DNA from 3 places in the Heyndrickxia acidicola genome. Region 3 is predicted to be linked to each of the others. Evidence: riboswitches for the same ligand, from Rfam matches in the RefSeq annotation. Region 3 holds a riboswitch; each other region holds the start of a gene.
What was found. Region 3 has a riboswitch for S-adenosylmethionine ahead of A5N88_RS15295 (sugar ABC transporter substrate-binding protein). Riboswitches for the same ligand answer to the same signal wherever they lie in the genome.
Positions count from the first base shown of each region.

Region 1: another riboswitch for S-adenosylmethionine. It lies ahead of A5N88_RS14030 (M20 family metallopeptidase); the one in region 3 lies ahead of A5N88_RS15295 (sugar ABC transporter substrate-binding protein).
Region 2: another riboswitch for S-adenosylmethionine. It lies ahead of A5N88_RS17275 (bifunctional homocysteine S-methyltransferase/methylenetetrahydrofolate reductase); the one in region 3 lies ahead of A5N88_RS15295 (sugar ABC transporter substrate-binding protein).

Region 1 covers NZ_KV440953.1:3,006,129-3,008,398, reverse strand. The annotation lists gene A5N88_RS14040 (DUF3048 domain-containing protein) at 1-49, shown strand, start outside; gene A5N88_RS14035 (YerC/YecD family TrpR-related protein) at 104-418, shown strand; SAM riboswitch class I at 651-771, shown strand; gene A5N88_RS14030 (M20 family metallopeptidase) at 952-2,133, shown strand.
Region 2 covers NZ_KV440953.1:3,687,183-3,689,452, reverse strand. The annotation lists gene A5N88_RS17275 (bifunctional homocysteine S-methyltransferase/methylenetetrahydrofolate reductase) at 1-1,277, opposite strand, end outside; SAM riboswitch class I at 1,463-1,568, opposite strand; gene A5N88_RS17270 (GNAT family N-acetyltransferase) at 1,887-2,270, shown strand, end outside.
Region 3 covers NZ_KV440953.1:3,287,975-3,290,244, reverse strand. The annotation lists gene A5N88_RS15300 (ArnT family glycosyltransferase) at 1-342, opposite strand, end outside; SAM riboswitch class I at 814-971, shown strand; gene A5N88_RS15295 (sugar ABC transporter substrate-binding protein) at 1,080-2,156, shown strand; gene A5N88_RS15290 (sugar ABC transporter ATP-binding protein) at 2,225-2,270, shown strand, end outside.

The sequences.
Region 1 (2,270 bases), 280 kb from region 3:
CTGGATCAGTATCATACCAGATGCCGGCAGGGTTACGTATACTAAGTAAAATAATATAGAGTACACAGCATATTCGTGTATTATGAGTAAAGGAGATTTTTGTATGCAAATCGATAAATTAAGAGGGAAATCATTGGATCAGTTATTTGAAGCCATTTTATCATTAAAGGATTCGGAGGAATGCTACCGATTTTTTGATGATTTATGTACAATTAACGAAATTCAGTCATTGGCACAGCGTTTAGAAGTAGCAAGCATGCTGCGCGAGAAAAAAACCTACCATGTCATTGAGACGGAGACTGGTGCCAGCACTGCTACTATTTCTCGTGTGAAGCGCTGTTTAAATTATGGAAATGATTCCTATGAAATGGTTCTTGATCGTTTGAAGGAACAACAAGAACAAAAAGTGAGTGAGTAACTTAATGCAGTTAAAGAAAGCGGCATCTCCTTAATAAGGCGATGCCGCTTTGTTATGTAATTGATGATTTAGCGAACTAAAGTAAAATCCTGTTCTCATATCCACTTTTTCCGATTATACTAACAGGTCCTCGAAATGTGCTTGAAAAGAATAAATTTTGGGAAATTTATTGACAAATAAAAATAAACTCACTACAATAAAACTCATATTAAAAATTTCATAAATATCATATTTCTTATCCAGAGAGGTGGAGGGACTGGCCCTATGATACCTCGGCAACGGATTTGCTGTTTTTTCGCAAACACCGTGCCAATTCCTGCAAATCAGTGAATCATTGATTTGGTAGATGAGAAGTCGCCGGTGTTTACATAAGCCCTTCTTCTTTATCGTGTATTGGATAAGAAGAGGGGCTTTTTTGAGCTTAAAACTAATTTAGTCTAGTAAACAGACTTACAAAAGACAAATACAGCAATAGAAAAGAAGAGAGGGAGAGGATTCAATTGGCAATTCAAAAGGAAAACAGCGAGACACTTATTGAACAATATAGAGAAACGATACTATCCAGCGTTGATGAATCAAAAGAACTTTATATTCAAACAAGCCATGCTATCCATGAAAGGCCGGAAATTGGTAATAAGGAATTTTTTGCATCAAAAGCATTAACGGAAATTCTGGAAAAGGAGGGTTTTGATGTAACCCGCAATGTTGCAGGGCATGAAACAGGATTTGTGGCGAGAAAGTCATCCGAAAAAGCCGGCCCATCTATCGCTTTCCTTGCAGAATATGACGCACTTCCCGGGATTGGCCATGCATGCGGGCATAACATTATCGGCACGACCAGTACAGCAGCGGGCATTGCCTTATCAAAAGTCATTGAAGAAACGGGTGGAGAAGTGGTTGTTTTGGGAACGCCTGCTGAAGAAGGCGGACCTAACGGCAGTGCCAAGGGCAGTTTTGTAAGAGAAGGGTATTTAAATGGAATTGATGCCGCCCTTATGCTTCATCCCAGCGGCCAAACCAGCTTAACAACCCCTTCACTTGCTGTTGATCCGCTTGACTTCCATTTTTACGGAAGAACAGCTCATGCTGCCAGCTCTCCAGAAGAAGGAATTAATGCCTTAGATGCGGTGATTCAGTTGTTTAATGGCATTAATGCGCTAAGGCAGCAGCTGGCATCGGATGTCCGGGTCCATGGAATCATCACACATGGCGGTGAAGCCCCTAATATCATTCCTGATTATGCTTCAGCGCGCTTCTTTATTAGGGCAAGTACTTGGAATTCAACCGAAGAGGTATCGGCCAAGGTTCGGAGGATTGCTGAAGGAGCTGCCCTTGCCACAGGCTGCACTGTGAAGATAGAAAGGTTTCAAAATGAAGTTCATAACTTGATTCTCAATGCTTCACTTGATGCTGCTGTTGGTCAAGAGCTTTCGCTGCTGGGAGAAACCATTGCAGAAAAGGGCAATGGGATTGGAAGTACAGATGCAGGGAATGTGAGTCAGGTGGTGCCCACATCCCATTGTTATATAAAAATTGGACCGGATGATCTTATCGGACATACAAAGGAATTTCGTGAAGCAGCCTGCTCTGAAATTGGAGAACATGCTCTCATTGCAGGGGCAAAAGCATTGGCTTTAACCGGTCTTCGGCTACTGACGGAAGAAGCGCTTTTAAACAAAGTCAAATCAGACTTTGTTCATGCAAAGCAGAAATAAACAAATCAGTCTGCTTCGGGGAGATATACTCCGAAGCAGACTGGAATAAAAGTTGAATTAAAGCCTTTTTTTAGCGTAATAGAATCCTTGTTGTGTATATCAAAAAACAAGAAGAATGTAAGTACCCCTAGGAGGAA
Region 2 (2,270 bases), 400 kb from region 3:
GTCGCTCCGGGAAAATCACCGATTTTAGAAGGATCGCCCGTTACCGCCAGTATTTGATTGATTCCAAGTGCATCCAGCCCCATTAAATGAGATTGAAGCCCAATCAGATTGCGGTCTCTGCAGGTAATATGAACAAGCGGCCGGATTTGTTCCCTTTCTTTTAAAAGCGCAGCCATCGCAATATTGCTGATCCGCGGCGACGCAAGTGAATTATCCGCCATGGTTAAGGCATCAATTCCGGCCTCCTTTAAAGCCCTTGCTCCTTCAAAAAAGCGATCTGTCAACAAATGCTTGGGTGTATCCAATTCAACGATGACCGACGTTCTTTCCTTTGCAATCTGATGGATGGGCGGCTCGATTCCACTTGAACTCGAAAGCTCGATTCGTGCTCTCGGAACTTTAGGTGTCTTTTCTTTTATAGGCGTCAGCCCTTTTACACCTTCAGCCACTGCTTGGATATGCTCAGGTGTGGTACCGCAGCAGCCCCCAATCAGCCGGACACCCTCCTCCACCAGCTGTATCGCGCTATCCTTGAAATAACGAGCGTTATCCCTAAAGGTTACCCTGCCGTCCTCGTAATCCAGTAAACTCGCATTAGGATAGGCAGACAGATAGGCTTTTTCCGGCAAGGGGATTTCTTCAAAGGATTGTATCATGTGATGAGGGCCGAGACGGCAATTGAGACCGATAATATCTGCCCCCAACCCTTCAAGCTGGTTAAGCGCTTCGGTCACATGCCGCCCGTTCTGGAGAACGCCTGGTTCATGCAGGGAAACCTGGGCAATTACCGGTACTGCTGCCTCCTTCTTGGCAATTTCCACTACGGAATAAAGCTCCTCCACATCGAAATAGGTTTCGAGAAGAATCCCGTCAACTCCCTCATTTAGCAGGTGAAAAAGCTGTTCTCTAAAGCAGCGCTTAATCTCTGCATCCGGTATCTCCAATTTCCGAACACCCCTGTAGCCGCCCATGGATCCCAGAATGAATGTATTGTTTCCAGCGGCCTGTTTGGCAATCCGCACCGCTTCCGTATTGATTTCTTTCACCTTTTCTTCCAGTCCATACTGTTCCAGCTTAAAATAATTGGCACTGTAGGTATTGGTTTGAATGACCTCTGCACCGGCCTGTATATATGCCCTGTGAATATTCACTATCTTTTCAGGATGAATCAGGTTGAACTCTTCATAACACGTATCCACCCCATGCGAATAAAGTAGTGTTCCCATCGCTCCGTCAGCTACCAGAATCCGTTTTTCCAGGGTTTTCAGTAAATCCATGCTCCTATCACTCCTTCATTGTTTTTCTTGCTGATCCTTAAACTGTTTTTCTCTAGGCGAATTTTGAGAGCATCTAATCCAATTTTTTGCAAGAGATTATTGTTCCTGCTCATTCGGTCATTTTTATAAGACCTAAAAATAAAAAGACCTTCTTTAAGAAGAAGGCCTTTAGAATCGTCACATTCTTCTTATCGTCCAGGCTTACACCTGCTGGAATTAGCACCGGGTCAATATAATTGACTGGTTGCTGAGGCATCGCTGGGCCAGTCCCTCCGCCTCTCTTGATAAGATACAACTATGTAATTTTATATTTCGAAAAATTAATTCTTATTATACAATTTACAACATTCCTTCTATAACATCAACCCTTTTCTTTAAAAGCGGACGCTGTTTCTGCATAGATTGCTGCTTTGCGTACAATAGATTAAAGCGTGGGAAATTAATAAGAATAGAACCTGTTATTCTCATCCTGTTTTCGTGATTATCCAATTTATCTCAGAATAAAGTTATTTTTCAGAAAAATATTTCATTTTCCTAAAAAAACCTCTCCTTGTCTCCTCTATTTGTATGTATAATAGTAAAAAAGTCTATCATGCAGGGGGTATGGTAATGATTAAGATTTTAGATATAACAGATGTAGAGGCAGCCGAAAGCGTTTTACGCATCCAACTGCCTGCATATAATATAGAAGCGAAGCTATTAAATTTCTACGACATACCTCCGTTGCATGAGACTGTCAACTCTTTGCTAGAAAGCCGCGAAACCTTTTTTGGCTTTTATCAAGAGGATGAATTGGCCGGGGTCATATCGATTAGCTTTGAGGACAACCATTTAGTCATATGCAGATTGATTGTCCATCCTCTTCATTTTAGAAAGGGAATTGGCAGCGCTTTATTGCAGCACGTCGTTGATTCCTACCCTGAAGCGTCCTGCTTCAAAGTCAGCACAGGAGAAAAAAATGAGCCCGCTGTTCGGTTATATCATAGCTTCGGG
Region 3 (2,270 bases):
TTTCAATGCATACAGAGCAGCTAAAATGACGGTTATGATGGAAAAGATAACGGATAAAAGACGGAAACCAAGTGTGTTGAACCCGGCTAACTTAAATCCTGCCATGATAGCCCAAAAACTAAGAGGAGGTTTTAAGTTCCAATAGTCAGGACTGTACCGGAATGTATTTACAAAAAAATTCTTTTTCTGCAGCATTTCATAGGCGCTGATCCCATGTCTTGCCTCATCCCAGCTATATACTGGAAAATCGCTTATCTTATAAAATACATTAAAAATATACAGGGAAAGAAGCAGAAAAAGCCCCAATCCATATAAGAAATTATAAATGCGGTGTTGAGTCATATTGATCTCCTCTGTATAAATGTCTATTAAAAAGACGCATGTTTGTATAAATAAGTTTCATGTTTCTGAAATTTTTTCCAAAAAGGGTTCAATTTTACTAGGATGGACTATTTTAATCCATTTTATATATTTAAAAATAAATAATTTGAAATTGATGATATTCCTTGCATTGTAAATTGGGTAAGAAGAGGAATTAGTAAATAAAGTAATTTAAAAAGCTAACCAAAACTATCTTAGAATAACAATTTTCCAAGGAGTTTAACACAACAAATTTCGCATAGTAATAAAGCGCTATCATTTAAATGGCAGTAAAGCTGAGCCGCCCTAGATATAAATCCTTAAACAGTCTACCCCAATTATTTATATAACCAATCAGTCTTCGAAATAAAAAAATATTTTTAAAAAGAGTTGCAATTCTGTTTATTATCGTGCTAATATTCACCCTATGAGTACATAATTATAGCTTTAAAACTCTTATCCAGAGCAGGCGGAGGGATTTGGCCCGATGATGCCCAGCAACCGACCGTAATACCATTGTGAAATGGGGCGTATTTTTAAAATAAGCCGGGATTTTCCCATGAGGCACGGTGCTAATTCCAACAGAAAGGATACTTTCTGAGAGATAAGAGGTGAGAAGATTTTATATTCTTCAGCCTCTTTTCTTTTTGGAAAGGGGCTTTTTCGTTTGGCTTTATTTCTTTATCGCTTTGAACGAACTAAAAAAAGGAGAGATGAGAATGAGAAAAATAGTTAACGGGAAAGGCTTGCTTATCTTTTTAACCGCTTTTATCTTATTGGCAGGCTGCCAGCCTACTTTATCAAAGAGTACGGAAGCGAAAGCAGATGTCAATTCTAAGAATCCGCTTGCAAACAAAAAGATAGCGTTGATTATGCAGCAAAACCTAGGAACCTTTTCAGAACAATATATTGAAGGGGTAAAGGAGCAGGTAGCAAAGTTTGGAGGGAAAACGACTGTTTTTACTTCAGATGGAGATCTTGCAAAAATGGCTTCAAACCTTGATGCCGCCATTAACCAGGGCTTTGATGCCATTCTGATAGACCATGGGACAAAAGAAGCTCTTACAGATGGTGTTAAGAAAGCAGTCAGCCAGAAGATACCCGTTATTGTATTTGATGCAGATGTATCCGTTCCAGGTGTAACAGTCCTTGAACAAGGTGATCAGCAAATGGCAGAAATGACGTTAAATAAGCTAGCAAAGGATACAGGAGGTAAAGCCAATATCGTAAAGATTTGGGTTGCTGGTTTTGCTCCAATGGAAAGACGTCAAATTGCTTATAAAAATTTTATGTCTAAAAATCCAGGAATCAAAGAGGTAGCGACTTTTGGTGCAGCAACACAAAATACTGCTTTGGACACTCAGTCCCAAATGGAAGCTCTTCTAAAGCAGTATCCAAAGAAAGGCCAAATCACAGCCGTTTGGGCTTCCTGGGATGAATTTGCCAAGGGTGCGGTCCGCGCCATTCAACAGGCAGGAAGAAACGATATTAAAGTGTATGGAATTGATATGAGCGATGAGGATCTGCAAATGATTCAAGAGAAAAACAGCCCATGGGTAGCATCTGCCGCCGTTGATCCGAAAGATATTGGCCGTATTCAGGTTCGGTATGCGTACCAAAAAATCCATGGAGATCATACACCTGCAACAGTAAAATTAAAGCCTGTATTTGTAACAAAGAAAACTCTGCCGAAGAAACAAATTACAACAGCTGATCTTAATCAGTATATAAAAGGCTGGGGCCACAGCAATCAGGGATATTCAGAAGCACTTAAGAAATTGGAAGAAGGTAAATAAGATTGGAGGGTCTGCTCCGATAGCATCGGTCAGACTCCCTTTATACAAAGGAAGGAGGGCAAACAATTATGGACCAATTGCTCATCATGAATGATATAAAAAAATCCTTTGGGA